Regions from separate parts of the Psychrobacter sp. H25 genome, predicted to be linked through region 1. Evidence: predicted binding sites of a transcription regulator. Region 1 holds the regulator's gene; the other holds the start of a gene.
What was found. The regulator PhoB, encoded in region 1, activates phosphate uptake and scavenging genes when phosphate is short. The targets are predictions, from matches to a motif close to TGTCATNAANCTGTCATAA.

Region 1 (6,340 bases):
CGAAAACTCTGCCGAGCACTCTTGGCACTTGGCTATGGCGTGTTGGTCGATTGCTGAAGCGTTTGAATTAGATGTCAATCATGAGCGACTGCTAAAGATGGCACTGGTACATGATTTAGGTGAGATTGACGCTGGCGATACGTTTTTATTCGCAAACAGTCGTAGCGATGCGCACGTTGAAGAGCGCGCTGGTATTGCTCGACTACAAGCAGAGCGTGGCAATGGTATCGCAGCATTAAGTGAGGTTTGGGAGGCGCAAGAAACGGGTAGCAGCAAAGAAAGCCAGTTGCTTAGAGTGGTTGACCGCTTATTGCCATTTTTACTCAATCTTAATACTGAGGGAAAAACGTGGGTCGAAGCCCAAGTAACACGTTCGCAGGTAGCTTGTGCCCTTGCTTTTATCAAAGACAGCTTTCCACCCATTCATGATTGGCTTAACAAAAATATCGACTATGCAACCCAGCAAGGATGGCTGATCGATGCATAACTCTATATGAGTGACAGGCATAAAAAAGCCCAGTTAAGTATGCATTAACATACCTAACTGGGCTGATATTTTGAGCGTTTTTATACAGTCATATTATTGAGCGTTCGCCATCCCCAACAGTTGACCCATTTGCACGATGCTGTTGGCTTGCATACTATCCAACCAGTCAGCTTTTGCCGCTTTTGGTAGCACCACGATAGCCGTTGAGCCTAAATAAAAACGTCCAAGCTCATCCCCTGCGGCAAACGGCAGGTCATGCTCGGCTTCTTGGATGTCGTCAGTACGAGTGATTTTACCTGTCGCGACGGTTTCGATACCAGCGACGATCATAGCGCCTACCATGACAACGGCTGCTTTGCCGTACTTGGTATCGAACATGCAGACCAGACGCTCATTACGGGCAAACAAATCTGGCACGTTAGCGGCCGTAGTGTTATTAACCGAAAACAACGTGCCAGGTACGTAGCGAGTCTTGGTCAACGTACCTGTAAACGGCATATGGACACGGTGATAATTGCTAGGCGCTAGGTAGATCGTCGCAAAACTGCCATCCGCAAAGTAACTGCCATCTTCGCTATCAGCCAGCAGCTGTCCGACATCATAGTGACGACCCTTGGCTTGCAATAACTTATGGTCTTGGATTTGTCCGAGCTGAGAGATAATACCATCAGCAGGGCTGACGATACCGTTGTCAGTGGTATCGATGGTACGAGCGTCTTCTTTTAATTCACGAGTGAAAAAATCATTGAAGCTCTCGTATGCATTGAGACTCTGGCGCTCATATTCGTCTAGGCTGATGTTATAGGCTTTTGCAAAACTACGAATAAAGGTACGTTTAACATAAGGATGGCGGCTGGCGGCCAAACGTCCAGCGACTTTACTGAGCTGCTGCTGTGGTACCAGCTGTTGTAAGGTGGTAAATACATTCATAATACGGCTACCAAAATAAGAGATGATGTCATTATTGCATGTGCAAGTTAATGACCGTATTTTATCATGGACAGCCCATTATTGTCTGAGCATAATCTGTTAAGGAATGAGTAAATGAAGGCACTTATACAACGAGTCAGGCGGGCTAGTGTGACTATCGATGAGCATTGTGTTGGCAAAATAGATCATGGAATACTGGCTTATATTGGTTTGGGACACGAGGATAGTCTGAGTACGGCTCAGCGAATGATTGATAAAATTCTCACGTATCGTATTTTTGAAAATGATGAAGATCCTACAAAATTTGGTAAACTAGATAAAGATGTCCAGCAGGCAGGCGGTGGTTTGTTATTGGTGTCGCAGTTCACCTTGATGGCAAAAACAGACAAAGGTCGCCGTCCTGATTTTGGTGGTGCAATGGCACCTGATGCGGCTCAAATACTGTTTGAGCAACTTATAGATTATGCAAAAACACAGTACCCAAACGTCGCCACTGGTCAGTTTGGCGCTGACATGCAAGTCGCTAGTGTCAATGACGGACCCCTAAATTTTCTACTGGAGATCTGACACTAGAGTGTCATCAAGCTGTCATAATTAATCCGTTTAATAGATAAAGACTGGTGAGTATTTATCGCCTTTTTACATGCTAAATTTTGCCCTCTAACACTGAGAATGTCATATGTATAACGAGCAAATTTTGATTGTTGAAGATGAACCTGCGATTCGTGAAATGGTTGTGATGACGCTAGAAATGGCTGGATTTGAGAGCCTGCAAGCCGCTGATGTCTCAGAGGCGCACCAGCAAGTGGTCGATCATAGACCGTCGCTGATCTTGTTAGATTGGATGCTACCAGGAGACAAAAGCGGCGTTGATTTTTGTCGTATGCTAAAGAACGATGAGCTGCTCTCTGAGATACCAGTCATTATGTTGACGGCGAAAAGTGAAGAGGACAGCAAGGTTTATGGACTCGATGCGGGTGCAGATGACTATATGACCAAGCCTTTTTCAACCCGTGAGCTGATCTCTAGAATCAAAGCGGTATTGCGCCGTAGTAGTGCGATGAGTAGTGACAAGCCTATTGAAATCGGTCAGTTGAGTCTAGATACCAAAAGTCAGCGTGTGACCGCCGCCGGAAAAGTCATCGATGTGGGTCCGACAGAGTATCGTCTATTGGCGTTTTTTATGAGTCATCCAGAGCGCGCTTATACACGAACGCAGCTCCTCGATCAGGTTTGGGGCGGCAACGTATACATCGAAGATCGCACCATCGACGTACATATTAAGCGTCTGCGTAAACTCTTGCGTCCTCATGACTGCGATACATTGATACAGACGGTACGCGGTACAGGCTATCGATTCTCTAGTCTTATTGAACCAAGCTAGTCTTGCATACATAAGGTCGCTGGAATACTAAAATAGCGGATAGTGGTAAGGATAAGAAATGGACAAGACAGTGCCAGCACAACACAAAAAAACCCGTAACAGCCATCAGCAAGATACCCCAGAAAACACCTCTGCCCAGCATGAAGCAGAGCAGCTACAAAAAATCAGAAGCGCACTGCGAGCACTACGAGACGCGGTGATTTTAATCGATGAGAATGATTGCTTAGGATGGTGGAATCAGGCGGCGCAGGATCTATTGTCTTTGCAGAAAGATGATAAAGGGAAGAGTGTCTTTGATTTTATTATCATACCAGAGTTTCACCAGTATTATGAAGACACCACACTGCCCAATGATGGTATCCACATAGAGTCATGGCGCGACCCTAGCCGTTACCTAAAATTTGAGCTCACGTCTTTTGGTGATGAAAAACTCCTATTTATTTATGATGTGACGCGCTTAAAGCACTTAGAGCAAATGCGCCAAGACTTTGTGGCAAACGTCTCTCATGAGCTACGCACACCATTGACCGTCATGACCGGTTACTTAGAAAACTTTACGGATCAGCCAGATATGCCGCCCCATTGGCGCCGTGGTTTTGAGCTCATGACTCAGCAAACCGCGCGTATGAATAGAATCGTAAATGACTTGCTGCTTTTATCTAGAATTGAGATCGAAGAGACGCACGAAGTCAATGCTATAGATATGACCAAGCTACTCACCAATATCTATGATGATGCGCAAGCCTATAACCAAGCCTATAAGCACATCATTCATCTACATATAGACACCTATGATGGTCTATATGGATCAGAGATGTACTTAAACAGCGCATTGTCCAATCTGGTGATCAACGCGATAAAATACACACCAAAAGGTGGCAATATTACTATCAGTTGGACGCGAACATCAGATGGATGCCGGTTTGCAGTCGAAGACGACGGATTGGGGATAGCACCAGAGCATATTGTTCGTTTGACGGAGCGCTTCTACCGTGTTGATAAAGGTCGCAGCCGTGCCACAGGTGGTACAGGTCTGGGGTTAGCTATCGTAAAACACGTACTGCATCAACACGAAGCGCAGCTACAGATTGAATCAATAGAGGGTGAGGGTTCGACATTTAGTGTGGTATTTCCAGCCACTTATGTGCGTACAGTCACCGCAAACTAGGGCGTGTCCCTAATTCAAACGCTTATCATTGAATGGGCTAAAAATGGCTAAATCTTTGGCAAACGGCGTCAAATAGCTGGTCAATATCTCGATATTGTCTGCACTATTTTCCTTGTTAGCCTGCGATTTATTTCATTTTTATCACCATTTTTAAAATAGGGACACGCCCTAGCACCTCTCTTGATACATGCTATTAGAGCTTTTTATACATTATGCTTAATTCTTTTGTAAAAGCGGGTAGGGGTTCACAGCACTGCCGTTAATATAAATACCATAATGTACATGCGGCGGTGTCCCTTTTGCATTGCCGCTATCACCCACGTAGCCAATAGTATCACCTTTATTGACCCAATCATTGGGAGAGATATCAGCATAGTCCTCTAGATGAGCATAATAATGTCCTGCACCGCCCGGTCCTACTACGACGACCACGAGGCCACCTAAAGTATTTTCGCCAACCTTGCTCACGATACCCTGCGTGGTTGACTGTATGGGTGTTCCTCGTTCTGCAAAGATATCGATACCTTCATGTGAGCGCCCTTGACTGCGTGCTGCGCCCCACGTATCCGTCAGGTTTTGCCCTGGTAGTGGGCTGGGTAAGCTATCTTCTGTCGGCAGTTCTTGCTGCAGCAAACTCATCTGTTGCCATTTGGCGACCACAAATGATTGGGTCTGTTGGCTGATATCGGGCAGCAGCTTATCAAACACAAATAACAGCCCAAGCAATACCACTGCTCTAATCAGTACGCTCAACACGCGCCCAAAAATAGAAGGCTTGGGTTGTTGGTTTTTTTCATCTGCTAGCATTGAGGTCTCTTATTTGTTTTATACGATATAAGACTTTATTATAAAAGCCCTGTATACAAAGGTGTGTATAGCATTGTTATCTATGGATTTTATCCCCATAAATACAGGTGTCATTAAACACAAGCACAGCAAATATAACGTTATCTACTTAACACTGTTGTTGAGCGATGACGGTGCTATGGATGGTTAACTTCTTATGAATGATGCTTTTAACACGGCTGATATCTCTACTATGGCTGAGACGGCGCTTGTCATCGATACTGAAACCGATCAAGGCCGTGATCCGAGGCCGATTCAAGTCGCAACGATCAACGTAGCTACTGGATATGAGTGGATGAAATATTTTAACAGTGGTCGTTCGATATCACCTGTGGTTATCAAGGTGCATGGTATTACGGATGCTGATGTCGCTGGTCTTGAGCGCTTTGAGTTAGATCAATTTGAGCTACCAGAGTATTTGATCGGACATAACGTACGCTTTGATTGGCGAGTAATTGGTAGTCCCTCTGCTAAGCTCATCTGTACCGTGAGACTGGCGCGCGCCGCTTTTCCAGAATGGCGCGCGTATGGTCAGTCCAAGTGCATTGAGCAGTTGTTGGGCAAGAGCGAGGCGGGTTCCATGACGATTGCCGCTCATGACGCGTTAGGTGACGCACGAATGTGCTATCTGCTTTATCAGGCATGCTGTGAGCGACTGGAGATTGCCCCGACAGATTTTGCAGCGGCACATGCGATTTCTAACAAAGCGACTCCTGTGAGTAAGATGCCGTTTGGTAAGCATAAAGGCAAACCAATCAAAGAGGTGCCTATCAGCTATGTAAAATGGATGATAGGCAATATTCATAATATGCAGCCGTCGCTATACTCTGCTCTAAAGAAGCGTATTGAAGCAGAGAAAACCCAAGAAGGTGAATAATTAAAGCCTATTCACCTTTGCTCAGCCAATCTACTGCCATTTGCCAAAGCTCTGGTGCTTTGGCATTGGTTTTACCACTAAAATAGAGCATATGACCGACTTGATTTAGTCCAAAATCATCAGGGTCTAAGAAGCGCTTCTCTACAGGCATCTTGGTAAATACGCGTATCATATCGTCCATGTTTTCACTATTGGCGATATCATCATCACTAAAGCCTAACCACAGTGCTGGCGTGCTGAGCTCATCATAAAAATGCGTGTGAATGCTTTTGCCAAACGCGGTTTTGATATAGCCTGCGCCATTGCACCACTCACGCCATTGGCGCGCAACGCCGCGTGGCAATGGCTCGCCCATACCAATCTTGTCTGCAGGTGTATAGCCCAATGCTAAGTTAGTAGTCGGAATAAAAACATCCATAAACCACATCGCTTTGAGCTTATAGGGCATACCCATGTTTTTGATCTGTCCTGATGAGCAGGCGACATTGAACACTGAAGAGATGGCGTCATGGTTCGGCATTAACCCAATGAGCTGTCCACCCGCGCTGTGACCGATGAGATGGTAAGACGCGTTAGGGAACTGATCTTGTAGCGCATCAAGTACGGCTGGCATATCATGGCGACCCCAGCTGATTAAAGAAGCACTAC
Region 2 (6,340 bases), 900 kb from region 1:
TGAGTGTCAACTGCCAATGCGCGCGGCTTGCTTGCTTACGTAGCGACTTACTCGGTTGATAATCAGATGGTGCTATCACACAGCGTGGCTCAGGACACCACCAAGCAATAGGTTCGTCTTCATTGAACCATGGGAATAGTCCCCGTGCATAAGCAGATATCAATGTCTCAGATGCCAGATCGCCGCCCATCGCGACAATGCCAATCCCATCAGGATCGACAGAGATAGGATTAGGAAAGTCATAACGCCCAAGACTTTTTAGAGTCTCAGGCGTGATGTATTGAGTGGTATCATCGTGCTGCGTGAAGTTATCCATTTAGTCTTCTTGATCAGCAGTTAGGGTTGATGCGTACGTATGGTCTTTTGCCGTTGCTTCACCGATAGCATCTAAGTACTTTTCAGCATCAAGTGCTGCCATACAACCTGTACCAGCAGAGGTAATAGCCTGACGATAAACATGGTCAGCGACGTCGCCAGCTGCAAATACACCCTCAATGCTGGTTTGGGTAGCGTTACCATTGAGACCACTATTGACAGTCAGATAGCCATCTTTCATGTCCAGTTGACCGGTGAATAGGTCAGTATTAGGCTTGTGACCGATCGCGACAAACATACCCATTGCGTCTAGCTGTTTGGTGCTACCGTCAATCATTGATTCGATAACGACACCATTGACGCCCATATCATCACCAACCACCTCTTTTACCTGGTAGTTCCATTCGATTTTGACGTTACCATTTTTGGCTTTCTCAAACAGCTTATCTTGTAGGATTTTTTCAGAGCGTAAGCTATCACGGCGATGCACCAAGGTGACTTCAGAAGCAATATTAGACAGATATAAAGCTTCTTCGACGGCGGTATTACCACCACCAATCACGGCGACTTTTTGGTCTTTATAGAAAAAACCATCACAAGTAGCACAAGCAGATACGCCAAGGCCTTTAAATTTGGTTTCTGAATCTAGCCCCAAATACTGTGCAGAAGCACCTGTTGAGATGATCAAGGCATCACAAGTATAGTTGCCGTTGTTACCTGACAGCTGAAATGGACGCTCGTTTAGATTGACTTCATTGATATGATCATAAACCAGTTTTGTACCGAAACGCTCAGCATGCGCCTTCATGCGTTCCATTAGTGCTGGACCTGTCAAATCATGTGCATCGCCTGGCCAGTTATCGACTTCGGTAGTGGTCGTTAATTGACCGCCTACTTCCATACCCGTAACCATAACTGGTTTAAGATTGGCACGCGCCGCATATACTGCAGCAGAGTAACCTGCAGGACCTGAGCCTAAAATAATGAGTTTTTCGTGACGTGGAGCGGTAGTGTCAGTTGCCATGAGGTGTTCCTTTCTAAAAATACGAATGAATAATGATAGTTATAAATATAGTAAAAAAATCAAAAATTATGACTAATATGGTTTTTCTAATTGCTGTGTGATAATAACATAAGGGCATAGGTCGAAAAGTGCAAGTTTGCTAAAACAAACACAGCTATCATTAGAATCAAAGCACAATAACCTTGAAATACTAGCGCTAGAAACAGCTGGTATTTTATAGCGTTTGTACTAAACCGCTAGCAGTATTCTGTTAGCAATAAATACTCTATTGGTGGACGGTTTTTTTTCACAAATAGCGTCTCGATTTACGTTCCTACACGCTTTATTTATAAGACTGTCGCCACTGTACCTATGTATTTGTTATTATAAGGAGTTATGCCGAGTGCGGTAGGGTTTGGGTGACAATGACAGTTATGCGTTCTTATGATGCTAGCGTCTTATGATAAATGCCTCCCTATCAAAAACACTCTGCGAGGTACATCTATGTCAGCACTTTATGTCAGCATGATTAGGCTTAGTCATGCGTTGGCGACCATTTAGTATTAACAACAAGGCAGATTTTACGTGATATCAGCACCGCATATTGAGTATTTAAAAAAGGGAATGTTTACCCTCCTTGGGTTAATACTAGCCGTATATCTGTTTGTCATTCTAATGACTTACACAGGCAATGATCCTAGCTGGTCGCATATCAGTAGTGATATGACAACCATCAATAATATGGGTGGTCAGACGGGTGCGTGGTTGTCCGATTTGCTCTACAGCTTTTTTGGGTTTGGTGCCTGGTGGTTTTTAGCATTTGTCGTTTATGAGTCGATTCTTATTTGGTGGGATAATAAACCCACGTTTTGGCTCATGCGACTGGTCGCTTACGTGTTTTTGTTGCTGACTGCTAGTGCATTATTTGCACAACTGGCCGCCCTGATTCAACAAGTGACCAACCCTACATCGATAGGATTTGAAGGTGTGGCTGGTGGTATTATCGGTCTTGAGTTACAAGAGCGCTTGGCACAGCTACTATCACAGTGGGGTAGTGCGGCTTTCTTGGCGGTATTTGTCGTGATTACGGCTACCTTCGCTTTCAATATTCATTGGCTCGCAATATATCAGAGAATTACGGCATTATCGTGGCTTGGCTCGGGCGTAAAGAACAAAGAGGATGTAGACGTTACTCAGCCAATCAGTGCGCCACAAGACGATAGCCACAGCGTAGATGATCAGGTTGAGCAGCAAGTAGAGCATGAACAACTGCCACTTGAGCTGCAATCAGCTGATCATACTGATAGTATTAATGAGGCAGATAACAGTAGCCGGTTCAGTAATGTGTTGTCAGATTTCTTGTCGACATCAGGGTTGGCAGACAGCGTCAAAGCCTCTATAGCGATCGCAAAAGAAGCTACTACGTCAAGCGATGAGAAAAGTGCGCCACTATACACAGCGCCAGCGACTGCCAGTGCTACGGCTGATAGCACAGCGGACCATATCGCACCATCAACAATGTCAGCTCCTACCGCGATACCTGCTCGAAAAGTCGAGCCAAGTTTTGCATGGAACGATGCTAATACGGTTGATGACCTGCTCGCGAGTGAGTATATGGTCTATGGTGCCAGCAGTATAGAGAGCTCTAGTGCGCCTGTACCCAACTATACTCAGACAGACACGGCTATAGACGTGCCCGAAGAGGAGTGGGCGTCAAACTCCAAGACGATGCCAGCTGCGCAAACAGCTGCGACTGAATCTGCTGAATATAACCAGGAGTTCGCTGATCAGCTACAAGCTAATGAGCCTGAAACAACTCAATCAAGTGATACGAGTCAAAGCGTCGATAAGTTAGCAGAGGCATGGTTGGCTGAGCATGGTGACCTATCCGAACCTGCCACAAACTTTGCAATGCAAGACTCTCAGAGTATTCAAGATACTGCTATAACGGAACAGGCTCGAGTTGAGCAAGCCGTCATTGAGCAACCTGGAGTTAAACAGTCTAAAGTTCAGGACATAATCGAAAAGCCTGCAATTGAACAACCTGTCGCTAAACAAGCGTTGCAGGAACAAATAATAGAGCCTATAACAAAGGTATCTACTAGCCCTACAAATGAGTCGTCTCTTAAGCCAGTAGCCGAGCCAGCAGAACAGCCGTATGATGAGGCATCACTATCTGTATCTGAAGAGCCGATTGCAGCAGCAATGGACGTCGCACCAACCGTGCCAGATACCTCAGATATCTCAGATATGACACCAACCAATACACCACCTGCAAACCCGAAGGCAGCACCAACGGTAGAAGCAGTCAGTCCAGTCGCAGACACACAGCCGACAACCGCAGCAAAACCATCTGTTAGTTTTGCTGTACCTGAGGGTGATAGCAGCAACCATATCACGGATATGATGCCAGAAGATGACAGTGCTGAGGATGCGAGTGCCCCAGTCATGCCGCACATTAGCGATGATTCAGCATTCAGTCAAAAATCACGCTCGATGCAAACGGCGGCCTATCGCAGCAGCCTTACGCCCATTCCAGAGGTCTCTATACTGGATAAGCCCGATCCTGACCGTAAGCCTAGCTATACCGTCGCTGAGCTTGAACAGTTGTCTGAGTTGTTAGAGATTAAGCTACAGGAGTTCAATGTAAAAGCGTCTGTCGTCAACGCTATCCCAGGGCCTGTTGTGACTCGTTTTGAGGTAGAGCTGGCTGCTGGTGTCAAAGCGAGTAAGGTAACAGGTATCTCGCGTGACTTGGCGCGTTCACTATCTATGGCGTCACTGCGTGTGGTTGAAGTAATACCGGGTAAGCCATATATCGGTATTGAAGTGCCCAATAAAAAACGTGAAATGGTACGCTTAATTGAGCTTTTAAATACAGATACCTTTAAAGACCCCAAAGCACAAATCAGTATGGCAATGGGTAAAGATATCGGTGGCAACCCTATTATCACTGATCTTGCGCGCGCGCCGCATATGCTGGTTGCTGGTACGACAGGCTCTGGTAAGTCAGTACTGGTCAACTCGATGTTGCTCTCTATGCTACTAAAGTATACGCCCAATGAGCTGCGTCTTATCTTGATTGATCCAAAGCAGCTTGAGCTTGCCAACTACAATGATATTCCGCATCTATTAACGCCGGTAGTCACTGATATGACAGAGGCGGCCAGTAGTCTATCGTGGTGTGTGGCGGAGATGGAGCGCCGCTATCAATTAATGAGCCTACTCAAAGTGCGTAAGCTCAATGAGTTCAACAAAAAGGTTATGGCAGCAGAACAATCAGGCAATCCTATGCTCGACCCACTATGGCGACCGAACGATAGCGTCAGTATCAGTCAGGCACCAAAGCTCAAAACCTTACCGATGATTGTTATTGTCGCCGATGAATTTGCGGATATGATTATGCAGGTTGGTAAACAAGCCGAAGAGCTCATTACGCGTTTGGCACAAAAATCACGGGCAGCAGGTATCCATCTAATGCTAGCCACACAGCGTCCATCCGTCGATGTTATTACTGGTTTAATCAAAGCAAACATTCCCGTGCGTGCAGCACTACGAGTCAACTCAAAAGTCGATTCACGTACGATTCTAGATAGTGGCGGTGCTGAAGACATGCTGGGTAATGGGGATATGTTGTTTTTAGGACCTGGGCAGATTGAGCCGGATCGTGTGCATGGTGCTTATGTGAGTGACGAAGAGGTCAACCGTGTCTGTGATGCATGGCGTGAGCGCGGTGCCCCTGACTATATCGACAATATGGCCGGGAACTTTGAGCTGTCTAGTCCGGGCAGCGGTAGTAGCGCTAATGCTTCTGGTGAAGACGATGACTTATACAATGATGCAGTCGCCTTTATCATGGAAACGCGTAAGGTTTCAGCCTCTAGTATCCAGCGTAAGTTTAGTATCGGCTACAACCGTGCGGCGCGTATTGTTGACTCTATGGAAGAAGCGGGGTTGGTCAGCTCTATGGGCAAAAGTGGTAAACGTGAATTATTGATATAGCATTAGGTTCAAGTTGATAACGAAAAAGCGAGTCATGAAAGTGGCTCGTTTTTTTGCTTTAAATTAGTATAGATATCTTTAAGTGGAAAGTGTTGAGGGACATTATATCTACGTCTAAATAGACGTTACTGAATGCTTCAAATGACTAATGAGTTTGTTTATCCATCATTCGTGATGGCTTTCTGTACTAAACTAAAAGAGGTATATTAGGCAAATATATACCAGTTTTAAAAAGCAATCATTCCAAAATTTACGACAGTTACTCTCCAAGGAAGGTCAGTTATGTTTAAAGAATACACTCAGTATGATGCCATAGGACTAGCGGCATTGGTCAATGCAGGTGAGGTCAGTGCAAAGGAACTGTTGGACGCCGCGGTCTATCAAGCCAATCAAGTGAACCCTAAGCTCAATGCCATCGTGCATCGTTTCGATGAGCGCGCTTACGATGCTGCGCAGGCAGGACTGCCATCTGGTGTGTTTACAGGTGTACCTTATCTGCTCAAGGACCTATCGTTTAGTTTCGCTGATGAGCCCATTACGATGGGTAGCCGTAGTGTCAATATCATTTCAGAAAAAGACAGCGAAATCGTCAAACGAATGAAGTCGACAGGCGTCAACACCTTCGGTAAGACCAATACGCCAGAGTTTGGTTTAATTATCACCACCGAGCCAAAAGCGCATGGTGTCACTCACAACCCATTTAAAAAAGGCTATAGCTCTGGTGGTTCATCAGGCGGTAGTGCCGCGGCAGTCGCGAGCGGTGTCGTACCGATGGCAGGCGGCGGCGATGGTGGTGGCTCGATACGATTTCCCTCTGCATGGTGCGGTACATTTGGATTAAAGCCAAGCCGCGGACGCAACCCAATGGGACCTAATCTTGGTGAAGGCTGGGACGGGGCAGTTGCCGATCATGTGATCACACGCTCGGTACGTGATAGTGCCGCGATGCTCGATGCCACGAGTGGTGCAGAGATTGGAGCGCCGTATGTCATTGCGCCACCAGATGGGACTTTTTTGCAG

Region 2: AC5JPO_RS06390 (DNA translocase FtsK) is a predicted target of PhoB. The motif match lies at 1,834-1,852, and genes of this name have one in related genera.

Annotation. Positions count from the first base shown of each region.
Region 1 covers NZ_JCACRV010000001.1:2,489,728-2,496,067, forward strand. The annotation lists gene AC5JPO_RS10175 (HD domain-containing protein) at 1-487, shown strand, start outside; gene asd (archaetidylserine decarboxylase) at 581-1,417, opposite strand; gene dtd (D-aminoacyl-tRNA deacylase) at 1,532-1,984, shown strand; gene phoB (phosphate regulon transcriptional regulator PhoB) at 2,097-2,801, shown strand; gene phoR (phosphate regulon sensor histidine kinase PhoR) at 2,860-3,969, shown strand; gene AC5JPO_RS10200 (M23 family metallopeptidase) at 4,186-4,776, opposite strand; gene AC5JPO_RS10205 (3'-5' exonuclease) at 4,973-5,692, shown strand; gene AC5JPO_RS10210 (alpha/beta hydrolase family protein) at 5,700-6,340, opposite strand, start outside.
Region 2 covers NZ_JCACRV010000001.1:1,592,023-1,598,362, reverse strand. The annotation lists gene aat (leucyl/phenylalanyl-tRNA--protein transferase) at 1-316, opposite strand, end outside; gene trxB (thioredoxin-disulfide reductase) at 317-1,339, opposite strand; gene AC5JPO_RS06390 (DNA translocase FtsK) at 1,943-5,320, shown strand; gene AC5JPO_RS06385 (amidase) at 5,603-6,340, shown strand, end outside.